DNA from 2 places in the Streptomyces sp. NPDC053665 genome. Region 2 is predicted to be linked to the other one. Evidence: riboswitches for the same ligand, from Rfam matches in the RefSeq annotation. Region 2 holds a riboswitch; the other holds the start of a gene.
What was found. A riboswitch is a leader RNA that binds a small molecule or an ion and turns the genes downstream of it on or off. The one in region 2 is predicted to bind cyclic di-AMP.
Positions count from the first base shown of each region.

Region 1: another riboswitch for cyclic di-AMP. It lies ahead of ACZ6ZN_RS03195 (M23 family metallopeptidase); the one in region 2 lies ahead of ACZ6ZN_RS13505 (transglycosylase SLT domain-containing protein).

Region 1 covers NZ_JBVJKK010000001.1:730,721-741,818, forward strand. Annotated here, with positions in the region: gene ACZ6ZN_RS03160 (DUF742 domain-containing protein) at 1-80, opposite strand, end outside; gene ACZ6ZN_RS03165 (roadblock/LC7 domain-containing protein) at 83-517, opposite strand; gene ACZ6ZN_RS03170 (sensor histidine kinase) at 598-2,850, opposite strand; gene ACZ6ZN_RS03175 (MBL fold metallo-hydrolase) at 3,420-4,688, opposite strand; gene ACZ6ZN_RS03180 (glutamate dehydrogenase) at 4,817-5,995, shown strand; gene ACZ6ZN_RS03185 (TetR/AcrR family transcriptional regulator) at 6,056-6,670, shown strand; gene ACZ6ZN_RS03190 (SGNH/GDSL hydrolase family protein) at 6,716-7,501, opposite strand; gene ACZ6ZN_RS03195 (M23 family metallopeptidase) at 7,745-8,677, opposite strand; cyclic di-AMP (ydaO/yuaA leader) riboswitch at 8,682-8,836, opposite strand; gene ACZ6ZN_RS03200 (tyrosine-protein phosphatase) at 9,341-10,138, shown strand; gene ACZ6ZN_RS03205 (DUF6126 family protein) at 10,170-10,289, opposite strand; gene ACZ6ZN_RS03210 (helix-turn-helix domain-containing protein) at 10,286-10,933, opposite strand; gene ACZ6ZN_RS03215 (aspartate aminotransferase family protein) at 11,001-11,098, opposite strand, start outside.
Region 2 covers NZ_JBVJKK010000003.1:120,419-131,516, forward strand. Annotated here, with positions in the region: gene ACZ6ZN_RS13460 (lipopolysaccharide biosynthesis protein) at 1-254, shown strand, start outside; gene ACZ6ZN_RS13465 (glycosyltransferase) at 450-2,261, shown strand; gene ACZ6ZN_RS13470 (hypothetical protein) at 2,258-2,698, shown strand; gene ACZ6ZN_RS13475 (glycoside hydrolase family 26 protein) at 2,695-3,840, shown strand; gene ACZ6ZN_RS13480 (hypothetical protein) at 3,863-4,624, opposite strand; gene ACZ6ZN_RS13485 (polysaccharide deacetylase family protein) at 4,736-5,512, opposite strand; gene ACZ6ZN_RS13490 (glycosyltransferase family 2 protein) at 5,629-6,915, opposite strand; gene ACZ6ZN_RS13495 (GNAT family N-acetyltransferase) at 6,937-8,007, opposite strand; gene ACZ6ZN_RS13500 (HAD family hydrolase) at 8,194-9,042, shown strand; gene ACZ6ZN_RS13505 (transglycosylase SLT domain-containing protein) at 9,006-9,806, opposite strand; cyclic di-AMP (ydaO/yuaA leader) riboswitch at 9,810-9,979, opposite strand; gene ACZ6ZN_RS13510 (polyprenyl synthetase family protein) at 10,487-11,098, shown strand, end outside.

The sequences.
Region 1 (11,098 bases), on a different contig from region 2:
CGGCCGTTGCTGACCGTGAACGGGCGCACGAGGCGCCCGGCCGCGTCGTCGAGCCAGGGCCCGTCACCGGCCGCCGTCACGCTCAAGGCCTCATCGCCGGGGATTCGACGGACTGCTGCCGGGGCGCGGTCACCAGGTAGGGGCGGACGCTCTTGACCAGCATGGCCATCTCGTAGCCGAGCACGGCCGCGTCGGCCTCGCGGCCGGCGAGCACGGCGAGGCAGGTGCCGGACCCGGCGGTGGTCACGAACAGCAGGGTCGAGGCCAGTTCGACGACGACCTGGCGGACGTCGCCGCCGTCGCCGAAGCGGACCCCGGCGCTGCGGCCCAGCGAGTACAGGCCGGAGGCCAGGGCGGCCATGTGGTCGGCGCTGTCCGGGTCCAGGCCGTGCACGGACTTCACGAGCCCGTCGCAGGACAGCAGCACCGCGGCGCTCGTGTGCGGTACGCGCTGCACGAGCCCGCTCATCAGCCAGTCGAGGTCGGATACGTGGGCGGTCGGCGCGTCGCTCGCCATGGTGGATCGACTCCTTGGGGTGCGAAGGTCTGCGGGAGCGCTGGGGGTGGGGGCAGGGGTGGGGGTGGGACGGGGGGTGGTCATCCGGCGGGGGCGCTCCCGTCCCGCCGGTCGGTGGTCGTGTGGTCGGGCCGCGGCCCGGGGGCCGGGGCGGCCGGGGACACCTCGGTGGTCAGCGGCTGGGACCGCACCGGCCGCAGAGGGCTGAGTCCTCTCAGCGCGGAGTCCCCGGGTGCCGAGTCCCTGTGCGTCGCCGTCATGTGCGCAGGGTCCATGGGGGCCCGGGCTGTGTGCGGCGGGTCCATGGGGGCCGGGGCTGTGTGCGCAGGGTCCATGGGGGCCGGGGCTGTGTGCGGCGCGTCCATGGGGGCCGGGGCTGTGTGCGGTGGGGCCATGGGGGGCCGGGCGCTGTGGGGCGGGGCCGGGTGCGCGGACTCCAGGTGGGCCGGCACCGTGTCCCCCCACGCCATGTCCCCTGTCTCCAGGCTCTGTTGCGCCTCGGCGAGGCTGATGCCGCGCTGGAACGCGGCCATCAGGCCCGGGTCGTGGCCCACGAGGAACTCGGGGTCCTGCCGCGGCGCGGGGCCGTCGCGCAACTGCGGTGCGATGTGCTCCTGGGCGCGGCGGCGGGGCAGTTGGGGCTTGCCCATGGTGCCGCGCACGGCGCCGTTGCGGGGGACGGGGGGTGCGGAGCCGTGCGCGGCCAGCACGGACCGAACTTCCGGATTGATACCGGGCGCTGCCTCGGCCGGGGTGGGCCGCTCACGGCGGGCGCCGCGTACCGGCAGGGGTGCGGGGGCGCCCGCGGGCGGACGGGCCGGCTGACCGCCCTTGTCGGGTACGGCGTCGGCACCGCCACCGGCACCCGTCGGGGTCGGAGCGGATGCCGCGGACCGGCCGTTCGCCGCGTGCCTTCCCCCCTGCCCGCTCTCCCCGCCCGGCCCGCTCCCGCCGACCTGTCGGTGCTGCCCGGCCTGCCCGGACTGCCCGGCCTGATCGGACTGCCCTGCCTGCCCGGTCCGCGGCAGCTGTGGGAGCGGGGAGGGCTGCCCGCCCGTCGCCACCGCACCCGTCACGACCCCACCCTGCGGCTCCGCACCCGCCGCCGGCGCCCCGGCCTCCGCCCCGAGCAGCGCCTGCGGCACCACGAGCACGGCCTGGACGCCGCCGTAGATGTTGGACTGGAGGCGGACGGTGATGCCGTGCCGCCGGGCGAGCTGCGAGACGACGAACAGGCCGATGCGGCCGTCCGCGAGGAGCCGTGCGACGTTCACCTGGTCCGGGTCGGCGAGCAGCGCGTTCATCCGCGTCTGCTCCTCGACGGGCATGCCGAGGCCGCGGTCCTCGACCTCGACGGCGAGCCCGGACGTGACGAGATTGGCGCGCAGCAGGACCTGGGTGTGCGGGGCGGAGAACACCGTGGCGTTCTCGACGAGTTCGGCCAGCAGGTGGATGACGTCGGCGACGGCGTGCCCGCGCAGCTGCCCGTCGATCGGCGGGACGAGTTTGACCCGGGAGTACTGCTCGACCTCGGCGATGGCCGACCGCAGCACCTCGGTCATGTCGACGGGGTTGCTCCACTGCCGCCGGGAGACGGCCCCGCCGAGCACCGCGAGGTTCTCGGCGTGACGGCGGATGCGGGTGGCGAGGTGGTCGACGTGGAAGAGCCCCTTGAGCAGGTCGGGGTCCTCCATCTCGTTCTCCAGCTCGTCGAGGATGGAGATCTCGCGGTGGACCAGCGACTGCAGCCGCCGGGCGAGGTTCACGAACACCTCGAGCTTCTGCTCGCTCCCCGCCTGGCTGGAGAGCTGGGAGGCCTGCACGACGGCGGTGACCGCGCTGTCGTGTGCCCGGGTCAGATCGGCGCTGAGCAGATCGAGGTCGTCGGTGTCCGCGCCGGGGCCGCCGCTGTGGTCCCGCGTCCCGGCCTGCGGCGGTCCGTCGCCGCGCCGCAGCGCCTCCACCAGGGCCCGCAGGTCGGCCTCGCGCCGTGCGGTGGCGCGGCGCAGGACGCCGACGCGGTCGTGCACGGACCGGGCGGCGCGGCCGGCGGCCACCGCGGCCACGACGAGGGCGACGAGGGTCACCGACAGCGCGCCGGCGAGCACGGCCCACAGGGTGAGCCCGGGGCGTGCGCCGGTGGAACGGACGGTGAAAAGGACGGCCGCGCAGCCGCTGAGGGCGACGGCGACCGGCGGCAGCACGGCGATGCGCAGCAACTGGGACCGTATGTGGGTCTCGGGCAGCGCGGGTGCGGGGCGAGAGGCCGGCCGCCCGTGCCGCCCGCCCTCACGGCGGTCTGCGCGTGCGGCCGGTGGCCGGAGGTGTGACATCGGTGTCCTCGTGCTGGTCCGTCGGGCGTCGGGGCCAGGGGCGCTCGCGGTGGTGCGCCGGGGTTCGCGTGGCCGCTGGCGCGCCGGGGCGCCTTGGGTGGTGCGCCCGGCTTCGCGTGGCCGCTGCCGTGCGCCGCGGGTGTCGGCGGCCTCGCTCCGCGGCCGTCCGGCGGCGTTCCGGTCCGGGTTGGCGTGGCGTCCCGGGCCGGGGCCCGCGGCGGCGCCGGCGTCGGTGGTGCGCGGGCAGCGGGGGTCCCCGCCGCGTCGACTCCCTCGTCCGCCTTGCGCCTGCACGTGCCGGCCCCCGCTCCTTGGTCCGTCCGTTTCCCGACGGCCACTGACAGTAGTCGTCAGCGCATCATGTGCGGTGGGCAGTTGACAAACTCATACGGAGAGCGTCCCGCTCTGGTATGAGGGCTCGTACGACAGACCGATAACCCCCTCAGGATTTCGGTCAGGAACGGCAGCAGTGCGATCCGACCTGGTCAGAGACGGTCACACGAAGACGGCGAGGGCCGGGGAGCCATCCGCTCCCCGGCCCTCGCCGTCCATCGTTCGTGCGCCCCGGCTCAGCCCGCCGGAAGCGACTCGGCGCCCTCGGTGCCCGTACCGGCCTTCCGGTCACCGTCACTCACCGTATCGGCCTGGGCCACGGCTGCCCGGTCGGACACCGTCTTGATCGTGCTGTCGGTGACGGCCTCGACGGCCGCCGGACGGCGGCCCGACGAAGCGAGCGCCACCCCGCGCCACCACGGCTCCGAGGGGACGGACTCGGCCGTCGGCTCGAACGGCTCGCCCGGGTGGGGCAGGGCGATCCGGGCCCCCACGGCGCGGGCGGCCCGCAGCGTCCCCTCGCCCGGCTCCGCCCACGGATGCGTGGCCAGGTTGAAGGTCGCCCAGTGGATCGGCAGCATCAGGCCGTGGTCCGGCCCGCCCTGGAGGTCCAGGTGGGCGCGCATGCCCTCCTCCGGGGTCATGTGGATGTCCGGCCAGAAGTCGGAGTAGGCGCCGATCTGGATCATGGTGGCGTCGAACGGGCCGTGCGCGGCACCGATCTCCTTGAAGCCGTCGAAGTAGCCGGTGTCCCCGCTGTGGTAGATCCGGTGCTCCTCGCCCTGGACGACCCAGGAGGCCCACAGGGTGTGCTGGGTGTTGCGCAGGCCGCGGCCGCAGAAGTGCCGGGCGGGGGTGGCGGTGAGGGTGAGACCGCCGACCTCGGTCGACTCGTGCCAGTCCAGCTCGCGCAGCCGGCCGGGCGCCACGCCCCAGCGCTCCAGGTGGGCGCCGACCCCGAGCGGGACCGCGAAGAGCGTGTCCGTGCCGGCCAGCGCCTTGATGGTGGGCATGTCAAGGTGGTCGTAGTGGTCGTGCGAGATGACCACCACGTCGACCGGTCCGAGCGCGGCGAGCGGCAGCGGGACGGGGTGCAGCCGCTTGGGGCCGGCGAAGGGGAACGGCGAGCAGCGCTCGCCCCACACCGGGTCGAACAGGACCCGCCGGCCGTCGATCTCCGCGAGGACGCTGGAGTGCCCCGTCCAGGTCAGCCGCAGGCCGGTGGCCGGGGGCCGGGCGATGTCCGCGAGCGTGGTGGAGTGCACCGGCACGGCGCCCTGCGGGGTGCGCCGCGGGCGGGTCTCCTTGTCGAAGAAGACCTTCGCGAAGTCCAGGGTGGAGCCCGAGGGCCGGGTCCGCGCGGGGCCGCCGGGGTTCTGGAAGACCCCGTCCGCGAAATGGGGCGATCGGCGGATGCGCGCCATGCGCTCGCCGCTCGGGTCCGCGCCGAACGCCCCGGGGCGCAGCGCGCGGAGCCCGGAGCTCAGGGTACGGAAACCGGCCACGGTACCTCCAAGTGGAGTCGGTCAGGCTTTCCATTATGGTCGGCCCCTCCGGCCCCACCCGTGCACCGGCGCCCCGCGAGGGGGGATACTGACCGGCGATTCAGTAGCCCGGTGGCGAAGGAGCCCGTATGGCCAGTCCCTGGATGTCCCTCACCTGGACCGATCACCTCACCGGCCGGCAGGGCTTCCTGGTCGTCGACCGGCTGGTGCGCGGTGTCGCCAGCGGCGGTCTGCGGATGCGGCCCGGCTGCACCCTGGACGAGGTGACGGGTCTGGCCCGCGGCATGACGCTGAAGGAGGCCCTGCACTACGACCCCGCGGGCCGCTACGTCCCGCTCGGCGGCGCCAAGGGCGGCATCGACTGCGACCCGCGGGACCCGGAGGCGTACCCGCTCCTGGTGCGGTACCTGCGGGCGATGCGCCCGTACATCGAGAGCTTCTGGACGACGGGCGAGGACCTCGGACTCGGTCAGGACGTGGTGGACCGGGCCGCCGCCGAGGCGGGTCTCGTCTCCTCGATCCAGGCGGTGTACCCGCTGCTGCAGGACGAGGCGGCGGCCCGGCGCCGGCTGGCGGACGCCTTCGCCCTCGAGGTGGACGGCATCGGCCTCGACGAGCTGGTCGGCGGCTGCGGGGTGGCCAAGGCGGCGCTGACCGCGCTGGACCGGGCCGCGGTGCCGTACGCGGGGACCCGGGTGGCGTTGCAGGGGCTGGGCACCATGGGCGGGGCCACGGCCCGGTTCCTCTCCCGCGCGGGTCTGCCGGTCGTGGCCGTCGCCGACCTGAAGGGCACGATCGCCAACCCGGCGGGGCTGGACGTCGAGGCCCTGCTCGCCGCCCGTGACGCCCACGGCACGGTCGACCGTTCGGTGTTGCGCCCCGGCGACCTCGAACTGCCCGGCGACGCCTGGCTGTCGGCCGACGCGGAGGTGCTCGTGCCGGCGGCCGTGTCGTACGCGATCGACGCGGAGAACCAGGCCCGGATCACCGCCCGCTGGGTCGTGGAGGCGGCCAACATGCCCGTCACGGCGGAGGCGGAGCCCCTGCTGGCCGCGCGGGGCGTGACGGTGCTGCCGGACGTCGTGGTCAACTCAGGGACGAACGCCTGGTGGTGGTGGACCCTCTTCGGGGACGTCGGCCCCGACGCCGAGGAGGCGTTCGCGCACATCCGCCGTGCGATGCGCGACCTGGTGGAGCGGACGCTGACCCGCGCGCAGGCCGACGGGACCACGCCCCGGTCCGCCGCGCACGCGCTCGCGGCGGACCGGCTGCCGGAGCTGGCGCGCCGGTTCGGCTGGCACCGCTGACGTGCGGGACCGGCCGGATCCGTACGCCGGGGGCCGTGCCCGCGTGGATAGGGTGACGGTGTGACGAGAGTCCGGTTGAGTGTCGCGGAGCGGCGCGGGGAGCTGTTGCGGGCCGCCATCGAGCAGATCGAGGCGCGGGGCGTGGCGGCGGTCAGGATCGCCGACGTGGCCTCGGCGCTCGGGGTGAGCAACGCGCTGGTGCTCTACCACTTCTCCTCGAAGGAGCAGTTGGTCGCCGCCGCGTTCCGGCACGCCGCCGAGGCCGACCTCGCGCACCTGCGCAGGCTGCTCGGCCGCCGGTCCCCGGCGCTGCGCCGGCTGCGGTCGGCCGTGCGGTGGTACGCGCCGACCGGCCAGGCCAAGGGCTGGCGCCTGTGGATCGAGGGCTGGGCGGCCGCGTTGCGCGAGCCGGCGCTGCGGGAGGTCACCGAGGATCTCGACCGGCAGTGGAAGGCCGCCCTGGCCGAGGTCATCGCGGAGGGCGTGGCGGCCGGCGAGTTCCCCTGCCCCGATCCCCCGGGGGCCGCCTTCCGCCTCACCGCCCTCCTCGACGGCCTCGCCGTCCAGCTGACGTCCTACCCCGGGTCGGTCCCCCGGGCCCGCGCCCGGCAGTGGGCGGACGAGGCCCTGGCCCGGGAACTGGGCCTGGAACCGGCCGCGTCGCCCGCCCGGTAGCGGTCCGGCCCGCCCGGTAGCGGTCCGGCCCGCCCGGCGCGGGTCTCACGCCACGGGCGCGATCCGCATCCGGATGTCGTCCGGGGACAGGGCCCCCTTGGCCGTCACGTGGTCGCCGGAGGACTGGCCGCGCAGCCGGCGCCCGATCCACGGCACCAGGAACTCGCGCGCCCACTGGACGTTGTCGCGCCGCATGTCGAACGCCCCGCGCGGCGGCAGCGGCGGCCAGACCTGCTCGGGGTCGGCGGGCACGTCGAGGCCCATCACCTGGCCCGCGCGGAGCGCCACCCGTGTGTGCCCCTCGGGAGACAGGTGCAGCCGGTCGGCGTCCCAGGCCCGGCGGTCCTGGACACTGCGCAGGGACCACAGGTCGAGCACCGGGCAGCCGTACCGGTCGGCGATGGCCCGGACATGTCCGTTGTAGGTGGCGATCTTGCCGCGCAGGTGCTTGAGCACGGGCACGCCCCGGGTGTCGAACCCGGTCGTCACCATCACCGTGCCGGCCGCGGCGGTGAGCCGCAGCAGCGCCCGCTCGAAGCGCTCGGCCACCTCGTCGGGGTCGGTGCCGGGCCGAATGATGTCGTTGCCCCCGGCGCAGAACGAGACGAGGTCCGGGGCCAGTTCGACGGCCCGCGGCACCTGGTCCGCCACGATCTGGTCGAGGAGCTTGCCGCGCACGGCGAGGTTCGCGTACCGGAAGTCGCCCTCGGGCCTCAGGTCGGCGAGCAGGACGGCGAACCGGTCGGCCCAGCCGACGAACGCCCCGTCGGGGCCGGGGTCGCCGACGCCCTCGGTGAAGCTGTCCCCCAGCGCCACGTACGACCCGATCACTGCTTTGCTGTCACTCTTCGAATCGTCTGCCACAGCCGTTCATGATTCACCCTCGAATGTGACCTACGCGACCGTAGGCAGGGCTTGACGGGCGGTGAGAAAGGCCACTCCCCAAGGGTTGGTCAACTTCGGAATACGCATGTCCACGGGGGCGTTGGGGGTGCTCGCCACACGCCGAAGGCCGGACCCGGTCGTTCGGGTCCGGCCTTCGGCGGCGTGTCAGGCAGGTGGGGGTGCGGTCGGTCAGCCGACGGAGACGCCGTGCGAGCGCAGGTAGGCGACCGGGTCCACGTCCGAGCCGTAGTCGGGCGTGGTGCGGATCTCGAAGTGCAGGTGCGGTCCGGTGACGTTGCCGGTCGCGCCCGACAGGCCGATCTGCTGCCCGGCGGTCACGGTCTGGCCGACCGAGACGGACAGCTGCGACAGGTGGGCGTACTGGGCGTAGTTGCCGTCGCTGAGCTTGATGACGACCTGGTTGCCGTACGCGCCGCCCCAGCCGGCGGAGACGACCGTGCCCGCGCCGACGGCCTTGAGGGAGGTGCCGGTCGGGACGACGAAGTCGACACCGGTGTGGTAGCCGCTGGACCACATGCTGCCGGACATGCGGTAGGGGGTGCCGACGGACGCGCCGTCCACCGGCAGCGAGAAGCCACTGGCGTTGCTCTGGGCGGCGGGCGCGGCGGCGGCCGGCTTCGCGGCGGTGCCGGCCTTGGCGGAGGTGTCCGCGGAGGACTCGGCGGCGGACTTCTTCGCGGGCTTCTCCGCCGAGGCCTTGGGGGCGGGCTTCGCCGGGGCCTGGCTCGCGGCGGCCTTCTTGCCGAGGGAGAGCTTCAGGCCCGGGTGGATCAGCGACGGGTCGTCGCCGACGGCGTCGCGGTTGTCCGCGTACAGCTTCTTCCAGCCACCGCTGACGTGCTGGTCGGCGGCGATCCTCGCGAGGTAGTCGCCGGCCTTCACGGTGTACGTGCGGGCGCCGGCGGTCTTCTCGGCGGCCTTCTTCTCCGGGGCCGGAGCGGACTGGACCGCCTTGTCCGGAGCCGTCTGCGGGGTGGCGGCGTGGGCGCCGGCGGCTCCCATCAGCGGCAGCGCGAGAGCGGCGCCGCCGGTGCCGGCGACGGCGATGGAGCGGGTGAAACGCTGGGTCTTGGGACGGCGGTGCTTACCCTTCGCGGGCATGGCGAATTCCTCTCCGTCGCCTGCGAGGTGAGCTGTCGGGTGCGGGCTGGAGATGCCCGGCCGCGCCGTGGCGCGACTGAACCCCAAGCCGTTCCGGGAACCGGAACAGGCGTCGTACCTGTGGGTCCCCCGCTCCTGCCGTACGTCGGGTCAGTGTGTGCGGGCACCGGGCGGCGGCAGGATTAGGCGTCCGTCCGGATCGGTGTGGAACGTAAGCGACCGGGACGCGAAGGGACAAGCCTGTGGTTGCGCGTGACGGTGTTTTCCCTGAGGCGCCGGTGTTCTCCGCCGTCACCGAGCGTGGATCCACGATCTTCGGCTTTTCCCAATGTCCCGGATAATCGCCTGAATTACGTGCACATGGCGACAACACATCGTCACGGATATGACGATGGTCACGCCTCCTCGCCCCATCTCGGCGCCGACCAGGGCACGTTGTGGCGAAGCGGCCGAAGCGCCTCATTCGGACCAAACGGCCACTTCCGCTCAACATGGACGACGATCCCGGCACCGGGGAGGCCGCCGCCCCGTCGCCCGCCCCTCGAGGGCCGGGACGGCCGGCGACGCCTGTGGACACCTGATTGCCCCAGGCAGGCATGTCGTATCGTCGGGTGGTGCCCGCCGGCGAGCCGCGGCGGCGGGCACCGATGGGGAGGAGCCCTCGTGACACAGCAGGTCCCGTCGACGGAGCCCGAGCTGACCGGAGTGCGCAATTTCCGCGACGTCGGCGGACTGCCGACGGTGGACGGACGGCGGGTGCGCCCGGGCGTGCTGTTCCGCAGCGGCCACCTCGCGCACGCGACCGGGGAGGACGCCGCCTTCCTGGCCGGACTGGGCCTGCACACGATCTTCGACTTCCGCAACGCGGCCGACCAGAAGCTGGAGGGGCCGGACGTCACGCTGCCGGGTGTGCGCAACGTGAACCTGCCCCTGAGCGACCCGGCCGACGGCGCCGAGTTCTGGACGATGGTCCGCGACGGCGACCTGGACCAGTTGCGCGCGATCCTGGCCGACGGCAAGGGCGCGGCCCGGATGATCGCCTCGTACCGCTCGATCGTCAAGGACCGCACCGGCGAGCACTCCCGGGTCCTGCACGCGCTGGCGCAGGACAGCGTCCCGGCACTGATGCACTGCGCGGCCGGCAAGGACCGCGCGGGGCTGTCGGTGGCGGTGACGCTGCTGGCGGTGGGCGTCGAGCGGGAGGCGATCGTCGACGACTACCTGAAGTCGAACGCCAAGCACCGCCGCTACAAGGTCCACCGCAGCAGCTCGCACGCCTCGGCGTACTCCCCCGAGGTCATGGAACTTCTCAGCCCCCTGTTCGACGCGCGCGCCGAGTACCTGACGGCCGCCTTCGACACGATCGAGGAGACCTGGGGCGGGGTGGACGCCTATCTGGAGCAGGGGCTGGGGCTCGCTCCCGAGACCCGGGAGCGGCTGCGCGAGCGGCTGCTGGACTGAGGCCCTCCCGGACCCCGGCCCCGGCCGCGATCTACTTCGTCCCGACCTCGAACAGCAGGTAGATGAAGGCGGCGAAGACGTGTCCCAGGATCAGGTAGACCAGCAGGCGCACCCACAGGGCCCGGGGGAACTTCTCCTCCAAGTCGCTCATGTCGTCTCTCCAGGGTTGGGGCCCAGGCACAGGGCGGCCGTGGGGCTCTGCAGCAGGGTGTGCACGAAGAGCAGGTCGACGCCGTCGTGGTCCTCGGCGGCGATGCGGTGCGGGGTCAGCGAGTCGAAGTGGGCGCTGTCGCCGGGCGCCAGCCGGTGCAGGGTGTCGGCCAGGCGCAGCCGGAGCCGGCCCCGCAGCACGTGCAGCCACTCCTCCCCGGGGTGGACGCGCACGATGTCGCCCTGGGAGCCGAAGGGGACGTGCACGCGCAGAGCCTGCATCCCGCGGCCGGGGGCGCCGGCCTGCCAGTAGGTCCAGCCGCCCGCCGCGGTGGGTTCCATGGCGGCGGCGCGGATGACGGAGTCCCGTTCGGCGACCGTCTCGCCGAGCAGTTCGGAGACCGTCGTACCGTAGATGCGGGCGAGTGCCAGCAGCATCGGCAGGGAGGGCTGGCGCCGGCCGGTCTCCAGCCGGGACAGGTGCGCGGGCGACAGCCCGGCGGCGCGGGCCGCGGCCTCCAGCGTCAGGGAAGCCTGCCGCCGCAGCGCCCGCAGCTGCGGGGCGACCGCGGCCGGCAGGGCGCCGGGGGCCGGTTCGGCCGGCGAGCCGGCCGCTGGGGGCCGCTCGCTTGCGGAGGAGCTCATGCCTCCATTCAGCCGCAGGTTTGCCTGTGCGGCAAATTTCTTGCCTCTCAGGCAAACCGGGCCGGATTCAGCGGTTGGCGACCGCCTGCTTGACGAGGGTCTTGCCGAAGTCCCACATCAGTCCGCCGTCGTGGGCGTCGTCCATCACGGCCGTGAACGCCTCGA
Region 2 (11,098 bases):
CCCGGGCGGCCGGACGCCTGCCGTGGCAGGGGCGCTGGGGAGTGCTGTACCTCGTGGCGGTCGGCGGCTGGGTGTGGCGTGAGGCGCTCGCGCCCCTCGCGCCGCTCCTGCTCGCCGCCCTGTGCGTCCTCGCCGCCCTCGCCCCGCTCCCGCCGCTCCTGCGCCGGGCCGCGCCCGCGTGGGACCCCGTCCGCTTCATCCGCTCCGCGTCCCGCCGCACCGCGCACAGACCGCCGGCCGGCCGCCACGACTGATCACGCCAGAGCCGAACAGAGCCGAACCGCCAGGGGGGAACCACCGTGCGTCCGCCAGCCACTCCGAAGGAGAGATCCACGCCGGAACCCGCACCCGCACGGGCCGGCACGGGCATCCCGGACAGCCGTCCGGGAACCGCCGGGCAGGCGGCCGGCCCCGTCTCCCCGGAGTCGCCGGGCCCCGTCCACGAGCCCGTGACGGACCTGTCCGACCTGCCTCCCGCCCTGCCGGGGCGCGGGGCCCTCGGCCGGTCCGGCGTCCCGCTGCTCGTGGCGCTCGCGCTCTGGGCGTACGCCGTGCGGCACACCGACGTCTCCCGGCTCGACGACTACGGGCTGGTCAGCGCACTGCACCCGGCGTTCTGGGCCGGACTGGCGGTCCTCACGGCCGGGTTCTTCCTCACGGTCCGCGATCCGCGCCGCCCGGGGGCCTGGGCGGCGGCGTACGTGCTGGCGCTGCTGGTGATGGAGCGGGCCACCCAGGCCGTGCTCTACCCGACGCCGCTGTACGCCTGGGCGTGGAAACACGACGCGGTCATCGACCACCTGCTGACGGCGGGCGGCCTGCAGACGGCCGACCAGGTCGGCGACATGGCCGTCTACGACCAGTGGCCGGGCTTCTTCGCCGCCCAGGCCGCCCTGGTGCGGCTGCTGGGCGTGGAGTCGTCGACGCTGTTCATGGCCTGGTGGCCGCTGGTCTCCAGCCTGATGCTGCTGCTCCCGCTGCTGCTGATCTACCGCACCTTCACCCGGGACCGGCGGCTGATCTGGACCGCGGTCTGGCTGTTCTACGTCGCCAACTGGGTCGGGCAGGACTACTTCTCGCCCCAGTCGGTGGCCTACGCGCTGCACCTGGGGGTGCTGGCGGTGGTGCTGCGCCGCTTCGGCCGGACCCCGGCGGGCGGCGGACCGCGGCCCGCGGTGTGGACGGTGCTGGTCACCTTGCTGGTCACGGCCATCGTCATCTCCCACCAGCTCACCCCGGGCATGCTGGTCGTCTGCCTGCTCGCCCTGTGCCTCAGCCGCGGCCACCGCGACTGGGTCCCGCTCGCCACCACCGTCGTGATCTTCCTGGCCTGGTGCCTGACGGCCGCGCTGCCGTTCCTGTCCGCCGCGATGCCCGACATGATCCGCTCGGTCGGGGACGTCGGCGCCAACGTCGAGACCGGCTACGGCGCCACCCCGACGGGCACCGGGGCCGTCGCCACCTCCTGGGCGGCCCGGCTGCTGTCCGGCTCGGTGCTGCTGCTCGCGGCCTGCGGCGTGCTGCGCCGGCGGGCGCTGCGCCACCGGGCCCGGCCGCTGCTGCTGATCGCCGCGGCCCCGCTGCCGATGTTCGCGGCGAGCAGCTACGGCAGCGAGATGATCTTCCGCGTCCTGCTGTTCATGCTGCCCGGCGCCGCCTTCTTCGCCGCCGCGGCGATCCTGCCCGGGGCGCACCCCCCGTCCGCGGACGGCGGGTCCCGGGAGCCCGGCGACGCCCGGCCCGCCTCCCCGGGGACCCGTCGCCGGGCGGCCGCCACCTGGGTGCCCCTGGGGGCGCTCCTGGCCGGGACCCTGGCGTTCGTCCCCGCCTACTCGGGCAAGGACCGGATCAACTACTTCCCGCCGCAGGAGGTGTCCCTCGTGCAGGAGTTGTTCGACCGGGCGCCCGAGGGCTCCCTCGTCGTCGCCGCCAACCGCAACTACCCGCTGGCCTACGACTCCTACGGAAGCGTCGACCACTACTGGTTCCTCGACGACGCGCGCAGCCACGTCGACCGGATCGTCGCCCGGCCCGCCGCGACCCTCGCCACCGACATGGCCGGGGTGGAGCGGCCGGCCCGCGCCTACCTGCTGCTCACCCAGGGGCAGTACGCCAACTCCGAGATGAACGGGCAGCTCACGAAGGCGCAGCTGGACCGCATCCGGGACTCCGTCGCGGCCTCGCCGCGGTTCGAGCTCGTGGCGGAGAACGGCGCCGGGTGGCTCTACGCACTGAAGCAGTCAGGGGGAGCGCAGCGATGACACCGCGGGAACTCCTGGCCCGGACGGCGCCCCCGTTCGGGGGCTGGCTGGCCCTCGCCGCGCTCGCCCTGCCCGGCGGATCACCGCTGCGCGGCGCGGCCGTCGTGCTCTTCCTGGCGGCGGGACCGGGCGCCGCCCTGGTCCGGGTGTGCGCTCCCGCCCTGGCGGCCCACCCCGCCGAAGGCCCGGCCGCCGGCCGTGAGGCGACGTTCGCGCGCCGCTCCGACCTGCTGGAGCGGCTGATGCTGGCCCTGTTCGTGTCCGTCGCGGCCGTGATGCTCGTCGCGACCGTCCTGATCGCCACGCACACCTTCAGCGCGCAGCGCGTGCTGCTGACGCTGACCCTGCTCACCACCATCGCCGCGTTCTGTCCGCCGCTGCGCGCCTCCCCGCGGGCGCGGACGACGCCGACGACACCGGAGGGTACCGCCCAGTGAGGTTCGACCGTCCCCGCCCCTTCCTCCGCCGCGGCCCGGACCGGGCCGGGCAGCACCGCCCGGAGCGCTCCACCGGGCGGCGCCCCGGCGGGCCGTTCGCCTCGAAGCGGCGCCGGCTCCTGCTCACGTCCGCGACGGTGGTGAGCGCCGTCCTGGTCGCCGTCCTGGCGCTGCGCAACGCGTCGGGTCCGGAGCCGGGAGCCACCGGTTCCCGGGCCGACTGCCGTCCGACGGCCCTGCTGGAGCCGCCCTGCGGGGCCTGGTTCGGCGCGTTCGTGCCGCACGAGCGGGACGACCTGCCGGAGAAGGTCGCCGCCTACGAGCGCCGCGTGGGCCGCAAGCTCGACATCGTGTACACGTACCACGACATGTCGCTGCCCGAGGGGGCCCGCCGCGAGGGCCAATTACTCACCCCGGAGGAGCGGCAGGTCGGCCGGGACCGCATGCTGCTGCTGTCCTGGGAGAGCAAGTGGTGGGGCGGCACGAGGAGGCAGCAGCCGACGTGGAGGCAGATCGCCGCCGGGGAACTGGACGAGCGGGTCATCGACGTCCAGGCCCGGCGCGTCAAGGACTACGGCAGGAAGGTGTTCCTCTCCTTCGACCTGGAGATGGACACCCGCACCCCCGCCAACGGCACCCCGGCGGAGTTCGTGCGCGCCTGGCGGCACATCCACGACCGGTTCCGGGACCTGGGCGTCCGCAACGTGGTGTGGACGTGGATCACCACCGGCTACCTCGACCACGCCGACACGATGAAGGCGATGTACCCGGGCGACGACTACGTCGACTGGGTCGGCTACAACCAGTACAACTACTACCGCTGCCACGACACCGGCTGGCGCAGCTTCGCCCGGACCCAGGACGCCACGCACGCGTGGATCCGCGAGCACATCTCCGGCGACAAGCCGCTGATGCTCTCCGAGTTCGGCACCGCCGCCGACACGGACCGCCCGGACCGGCAGGCCGAGTGGTACGCGCAGGTGCCCTCCGTGCTGAAGCGACTGGACGGCGTCAAGGCGGCCCTGCAGTGGAACTACCGCGACCCGGGGCCCCACTGCGACCTCGCCCTGGCCAATGACGCGGCCTGGGACAGCCTGCGCACCGCGGTCGCGGACCCGTACCTCAACCAGCCGCTCGGGTAGCCGGCGCCCCGGCGGCGATCGGCTACCGCACCACGACGCTGTCCCCGGACGACGTGGACGGCCCGGTGGTGGTGTTGCCGTAGTACGCCCAGCGCCAGGTACCCGTCGCGGAGGCCTTCACGGTCGTCCTGAGCTCACCCGAGCCGTTGGCGGTCACCTTCTTCACCGTGCTGTAGGAGGCGGTGCCGGCCGGCTTGAACTGCAGGCTGACCAGGCGGCCCCCGTAGGAGGCGTACTTCCTGGTCTGCCAGTCGGCCCGCGTGACCTTCCCGGTGACCGTGAGGGTCCGGCCCTTGTCCACCGGCTCGGGCGAGGCGTTGACGGTCAGTCGGGAGTTGCGCTTGACCTCGACCGTCAGGTCCTCGTGGTCGGTGTCACCGCCGTCCCCGTCGAAGTGCACCCGGGCCGCGACCTTCCACACCCCGGCCTCGCTGTTGCGCATGTCCCACACGCTCGGGTCGAAGTACATCGTCTCGTCGAAGTCGCAGACGCCCGCGCTCACCCTGTGGCAGTCGCTGGTCTCGATGGCGTGCCACAGCTCGTCCCCGTTGTCGCGGTAGAGGTACACCGCCGGGTACTCCCACGCCCGGGTGGTCGCCATCCGGAAGGAGGCGGGCACCGCGACCTCCTTCGACGTCCCGATCACGATCGGCTTGCCGTCGTTCACCTGGACACGGGTGAACGCGACGCCACCCTCGGCCGCCCCGGCCGGCACCGCGGCCACGGCCGTGAACACCGCCGCGGCACCGCCGGCCACGGCGACTCTCCAGACCTGCTTCCCCACCTGATCCCCGATCTCCGTACGGAAAGGCGCCGGAGGCTCGTCCTCCGGCGCCTTACAGACGGCCGGCACCCCCGCGGGGTTGTACACCCGCACATCACGATGAGGCCTCGGTCAGCCCGCGAACTCCGGACCGCGCACCGCCGCCCGGGCCCGCCGGTACCAGCGCCAGGCGATCGTCCTCGGCCCGTCCCGGTACGGGGCGATCCGCGCACCCGACCCCGCCAGCCAGCCCTCCACGTCGGCCAGGGTGTGGGAGCGCCGGACGATGAGCCGTGCGATGCGGTGGGTCTCGTCGCGCTCGGAGCTGAGCGCGTGCCGGACGGCGGTCGCCGTCTCGTAGCCCGCCCGGGCCGACATGGCCCGTACGCGCGGGCTGTTGTAGCCGTGCGGATAGGCGAGGTGGCGCACCTCGTGCCCGAGGGCGTCCTCCAGCACCGCCTTGGACGTGCGCAGTTCGTAGGCCAGGTCCTTCGCGGACAGGGTGTCGAGCTGGGCGTGCGTGACGGTGTGACTGCCGATCTCCATGCCGGAACGTTCCAGCTCCACTGCCCGGTCCAGGGTCATCATCGCGGCGGGCGGCAGCAGACTGCGGCCGCCCGGGGTGAGGGCGCCGGTGGTCAGGTAGGCGGTGGCGGGCAGGTCCCGCCGGGCCAGCGCCTCGGCGGTGGGGCCGGGCAGGTCGGCGAACCCGTCGTCGAAGGTGAGCAGCACGGGCCGCGGCGGCAGCGGTGCCCGCCCGGCCAGGTGGTCGGCGAGCACGCTGATCGTGACGGGCGTGCGCCCGCTGCGCACGACCGCGTCCAGATGCGCGGCGAACTGCTTCGGCGTCACCGTGAACTCGGCGATCCAGTCCGGCGGATCGTCGCGGACGCAGTGGTAGAGGAACACCGGGACGACCGCGCGGCCCCCCGTCCCGTCCGCCGTGCCGTCCCCCGTCCCGTCCCGTGTGCCGTCCGCCGTACCGTCCCCCGTGCCCGGTCCCGTCCGGTCCCCGCCGCCCGTCCTCATCTCGCCCCCCGCGCCGCCGCCCGCAGCGCCCGCCGCGCCCTGAGGTAGCCGACCGGGCCGTAGAGCATGCCCCGGCGCTGCAACCGGGACAGCCGTCGCGGCCAGGGGTGGGTCCGCACGTCGTGGTCGCCCGGTGTGCCCCCGCCCGGCGTCTCACGGACGGCCGTCAGCGCGCGGGCGTGGGCGAGGCCGCGCGGCAGCCGCGCGAGGAACGCCGGCAGCAGCCCGGGCCGGTTCACCAGGACCGCCGTGAGGTAGGCGGTGAGCCCGGCCCCGTAGCCGTAGGCCTGGGTCTCCAGGTCCCGCCAGGTCTCCCGGTGGTGGTGCCAGACCAGGGCGTACGGCGTGTAGTGCAGCCGGTGGCCCTGGGCCAGGACGCGGACGAAGCCGTACAGGTCGTCCCCGCCCCGGGCGGCCGTCCCCGCCCCGGTGGCCGGGTCGAAACCGCCCACCTCGCGCAGCACCCGGGTCCGGAACGCCATGTTGGCGCCGGAGCCGAACCGCCCCGCCGTGAACGGGAACAGCGGCTCGTCGCCCGGGGGCCTCGCCGGGTCGTACGTCCTCGGGGTGAATCCCTTGGCGAAGCCGCCGTGGCTCTCCAGCAGCACCTGGGCCGGGGTGGTGAGCCGCGCGGGCAGGATCAGGCCGGTGGCGCAGCCGAGCCGGGCGTCCGCGGAGAACGGCGCGGTCAGCTCGGTCAGCCAGCGCGGGTCGGCGACCACGTCGTCGTCGGTGAAGGCCACCACCTCGCCCGTCACGGCGGCCAGCCCCGCGTTGTGCGCGGCTGCGAGCCCCGGAACGGGCTCGCAGACGTACCGCACGCGCTCGGCGTACTTCCGCTCGATCAGCTCCCGCGTCCCGTCCGTCACGGGCGCGTTGTCGACGACGACGATCTCGAAGCGCGGGTGGTCCTGCGCCAGCAGGGAGTCCAGCGCCCTGGCCAGGTGCCCGGTGCGTTCCCGCGTGGCCACCACGACGCTCGTGGACGGCGGCGCCCCGAGCCGCTCCGGCTCCTCGCCGGGTGCCGCCGCGCACTCCACCGCCGCCCGGGCCGCCAGCACGGCCTTCGGGTCCGCCCCCTCGGGTACCCGTGCGAGCAGCGTGCCCACGGGCCTGCCGCCCTTGCGCACCAGCACGAACACCTCGCCGGACGTCACCGGCGCACTGCCCGGACCCGGGACGAGCACCGCCTCCTCGGCACCCAGGTCCAGCTCGGCGACCTGCACCGCCCCGACGGCCAGGAACCGCCGTATCTCTACCCGCGCACGTGCCGTACGGGCCATGCGCCCTCCCCCCCACTCGTGTCAGGTACGGCGCAGCCGGGCCGCGCCCTTCAGGGTCCGTGCCGCCAGTGCCGCCAGCCGCGGCCGGGCGCGGACGAAGCCGTGCGCGCGGCGTACCGGCTCACGGCGCAGCCAGTGCAGTGCCGCGCCCGCCCCCGGCCGCAGCACCGCGCCCTCGTACACGGGCAGTTCGCCCGTCTTCAGTGCGTCCTTGTACTCGGCGGCGCCCCGCCCCAGGTCGAGGGTGGTGACGCCCTCGGCCGCCGCCGCCTCGGCCATGCGCAGATGCAGCACCAGACCGGGCGAGAACCTGGCGAACTCCGGGTCGTAGGCCGGGAACCAGCAGGCCAGGACCGAGGCCGAACGCAGTCCGAAGTGCGCCGCGACGGGCCGCTCACCGGCGTACAGCACGGACAGCGTGCCGCTGCACTGCGCGGCCCGGGTCCGGGCCAGCTGCCCGACGAGCCGGGTGATCCACTCCTGTGCGAACCGGTCCCGGCGGCCGGTCCTGCGGTACTGCGCCGACTTCCACTCCATGAGCGTGCGCAGCGCGGCCGGGTCGCGTTCGTCGAACACGAACCGCAGGGCGCCCACCTGCCGGCCCAGCCGGCGCTCCTTGGCCAGGGTCGTCTTGAGGAACTTCGGCGACTGGCCGCGCAGCACCGACTCGTAGGTCTCGTAGCCCTTCTCCACGTCGATGACGAACGTGGCGTGCTCCTCGGCCGCGTGCCCGACGAACAGCCGCTGCCCCGCCTCCAGGTTGTCGAAGGCGAAACTCGACAGCGAGCAGGCCCGCAGCAGTTCGCCCGTCTCCAGTGCCAGACCCGGCCGCAGGACGGCGCCCTGGGCGTCGGAGACACCGAGCCCGATGGCCCGGCCCTGCCCCAACGGGCCCCGCTCGTACGGCAGGAAGCCGACCGGTTCGGCCCCGTCCCGCACCACGGCGACGCGGGCCTGTGGCCTCACCCGGCCGACGGCCTCGGTGAACTCCGGTTCCATGAAGGGGTTGCGCGGCGCCCCCGATGCGGCGCGCAGCGCACGCCAGCGCTCCCGTTCCTCTTCACCGAGCTCCCCGGGCCCGGCCACACGAATGCGTCCACTGCTCAACCCGACCCCCCGATCAAGTCCCCCCTGGACACAGGGAAGGTACCGCCCGGGACGGTCCCTCGGGTAGGTAGCGGAGCAAGTTGTTGCCAACCGGTGCAGAGGCCCTCAACCGGGCAATCGGCGTCCGCCGCGCGATGAAACGAAGGGGCCCGCTGTCCGTATTCTCTGATCATGGCCGCACCCCTCGCGTATTCACTCATCGCCACTGATCTGGACGGGACGTTGCTGCGCGGCGACGACACCCTGTCCGACCGGTCTCTCGCCGTGCTCGCGCGGGTGGCGGACGCCGGCGCCCAGCACCTCGTGGTGACGGGCCGCCCGGCGCCGAGAGTGCGGCCGCTCCTGGACGACCTGCGCTGCACGGGGCTCGCGGTGTGCGGGCAGGGCGCGCAGGTGTACGACGCCGGCGCGGACCGGCTGCTGTGGTCCATCACGCTGGACCGGGAACTCGCGGAGACGGCCCTCGGCAAGATCGAGGCCGAAGTGGGTCAGGTGTACGCGGCGGTCGACCAGGACGGCGTGGACGGCCTGACGCTGATCGAGCCGGGCTACCTCATGCCGCACCCGACCCTGCCCGCCGTGCGGGTCGACCGGCGCGACGACCTGTGGGGCGAGCCGATCAGCAAGGTGCTGCTGCGCCATCCCTACCTGTCGGACGACGAACTGGCGGCGACGGCCCGGTCGGTGGTCGGCTCACTGGCGACGGTGACGATGTCCGGGCCGGGCACGGTGGAGTTGCAGCCGTGCGGGGTGACCAAGGCGACGGGGCTGGCGCTGGCCGCCGAGCACCTGGGGCTGCGGCCCGCGGACACCCTGGCCTTCGGTGACATGCCCAACGACATCCCGATGTTCGACTGGGCCGCCCGCGGGGTGGCGATGGCCAACGCCCATCCCGAGCTGAAGGCGGTGGCCGACGAGGTCACCGCGTCGAACGAGGACGACGGCATCGCCGTCGTCCTCGAGCGACTGCTGGACGAGGCGGCTCAGTACGGGCCGTTGACGTTGTCGATCGAGCCGTAGCGGTCGGCCGCGTAGTTGCAGGCCGCCGTGATGTTGGCGACCGGGTCGTACGGGTCGAAGGGGGTGCCGTCCACGTGGTACGCGGCGAAGGTCGGGTCGATGACCTGGAGCAGGCCCTTGGACGGGGTGCCCGCGACCGCGTTCGAGTCCCAGTTGTTGATCGCCAGGGGGTTGCCGGACGACTCGCGCATGATGTTGCGGTGGATGCCGTCGTAGGAGCCCGGGATCCCCTTCTGCGCCATGATGTCCAGCGCCTCGCGGATCCAGCCGTCCAGGTTGTCCGCGTAGGTCTTCGTCGAGGCCTGGGTGGCCTGGGCGACGCCGCCGGCGGGCTTCGCGGCCGGCTGGGCGGCGGGCTTCGCGGCCGACTCGGCCGGGGCCGGCGACGTGGTCGCCTTCTTCTCCGGGGCGGCGGCCTCGGCGCCCTTCACCTTCAGCTTCAGACCGGGGTGGATCAGCTTCGGGTTGTCGCCGACGGCGGCGCGGTTGTCCTTGTACAGCTGCTTCCAGCCGCCCTGGACGTCGTACGTGTCGGCGATGCGGTAGAGCGTGTCGCCCTTGGTCACGGTGTACGTGAGCGACTTCGCGGGCTGGGCGGCCTGCGGCAGGACGTGCGCGGCGGGCGCGCTCTGCGGCTCGGCGGCGACGGCGTGGGCCGCGCCGAGGAGCGGGAGGGCCAGGGCCGCCCCGCCGGTGCCGGCTGCGACGACACCACGGGTGATCGGGTTCCTTCGGGGGCGACGGTGCGTGCCTCGTCCGGGCATGGCGATGTTCCTCTCCGGCGCCTGCGAGGTGAGCTGTCGGGTTCGGGCCGGGAGGTGCCCGGCCGCGTACGGCACCGTGTGCCGTGCGCGGCTTCACCCCGAGCCGTTCCGCTGTGCGGACCGGCGACTTACCTGGGTCCCCCGCTCCTGCCCTGCGTGAGTGATCGGTTGATGGGTGTCCGGGCGGTGGCAGGATTCGGCGTCCGCCGGACAGGGCCGGAACGTATGCGAGAGCACATGTCGGGAACAAGCACGGGAGTCACATATGACGCTTGTTGACCTTGGTCGACCGGTATGGGGCACCTTGATCCTTTGCGTTCGCCAAGGCTCAACTCGCTTTCCCGGTGCGGCCGTACGTGTCGCCTTCCAAGGTCGGGCGTGAAAGGGTGGGGGTGACCCAACTCACTGATCACGTCTCGTGGAGCAAATTCCGCAAACAAGGATTTGCATACTCAGAAGGGCAAATCCGGCATGAGCCGCTTGCTCCGGGTAAGTCGATAAATGTCTGTTCTTATGACCTGATCGAAAACATCGCGGTCCTGATCGGATACCACCCGGCCTGTAACCATGGGCGCTGGCGGTGATCGAAACGTGACCGGATACGCTGACTCGAGTGAGGGCAGCGACCTATCGACAATCCGCGTAAGCACCGCCAGACACCAGCAGACAGGAGACCCCTCGTGACCGACGTCGGGCCGTTCGGGCTGAGCGTGCGGGACCAGGCTCTGGAAGCCGATGTCCAGGCCGGACTGACGGCTGTCGAGGAAGGCTTGCTCGAGGCCACCAAGAGCGAGGTGCCCTTCATCACGGAGGCCGCCCAGCACCTGGTGCGCGCCGGCGGCAAGCGGTTCAGGCCGCTGCTGGTGATGCTCGCCGCCCAGTTCGGCGACCGGCACGCGCCGGGCATCGTGCCCTCGGCGGTCGTCGTCGAGCTCACCCACCTCGCCACGCTGTACCACGACGACGTGATGGACGAGGCCGCCGTGCGCCGCGGCGTCGAGAGCGCGAACACCCGCTGGGGCAACTCCGTCGCGGTCCTCACCGGCGACTTCCTCTTCGCCCGCGCCTCGCACATCCTGGCCGATCTCGGCCCGGAGGCCGTGCGGGTGCAGGCCGAGGCGTTCGAACGGCTGGTGACCGGGCAGATCCTGGAGACCGCCGGACCGCAGGACGGCCGCGACCCCGTCGAGCACTACCTCGACGTGCTGGGCGGCAAGACCGGCTCCCTGATCGCCGTGTCCTGCCGCTTCGGCGCGATGATGTCCGGCGCCGACGAGACGGTCGTGCACGTG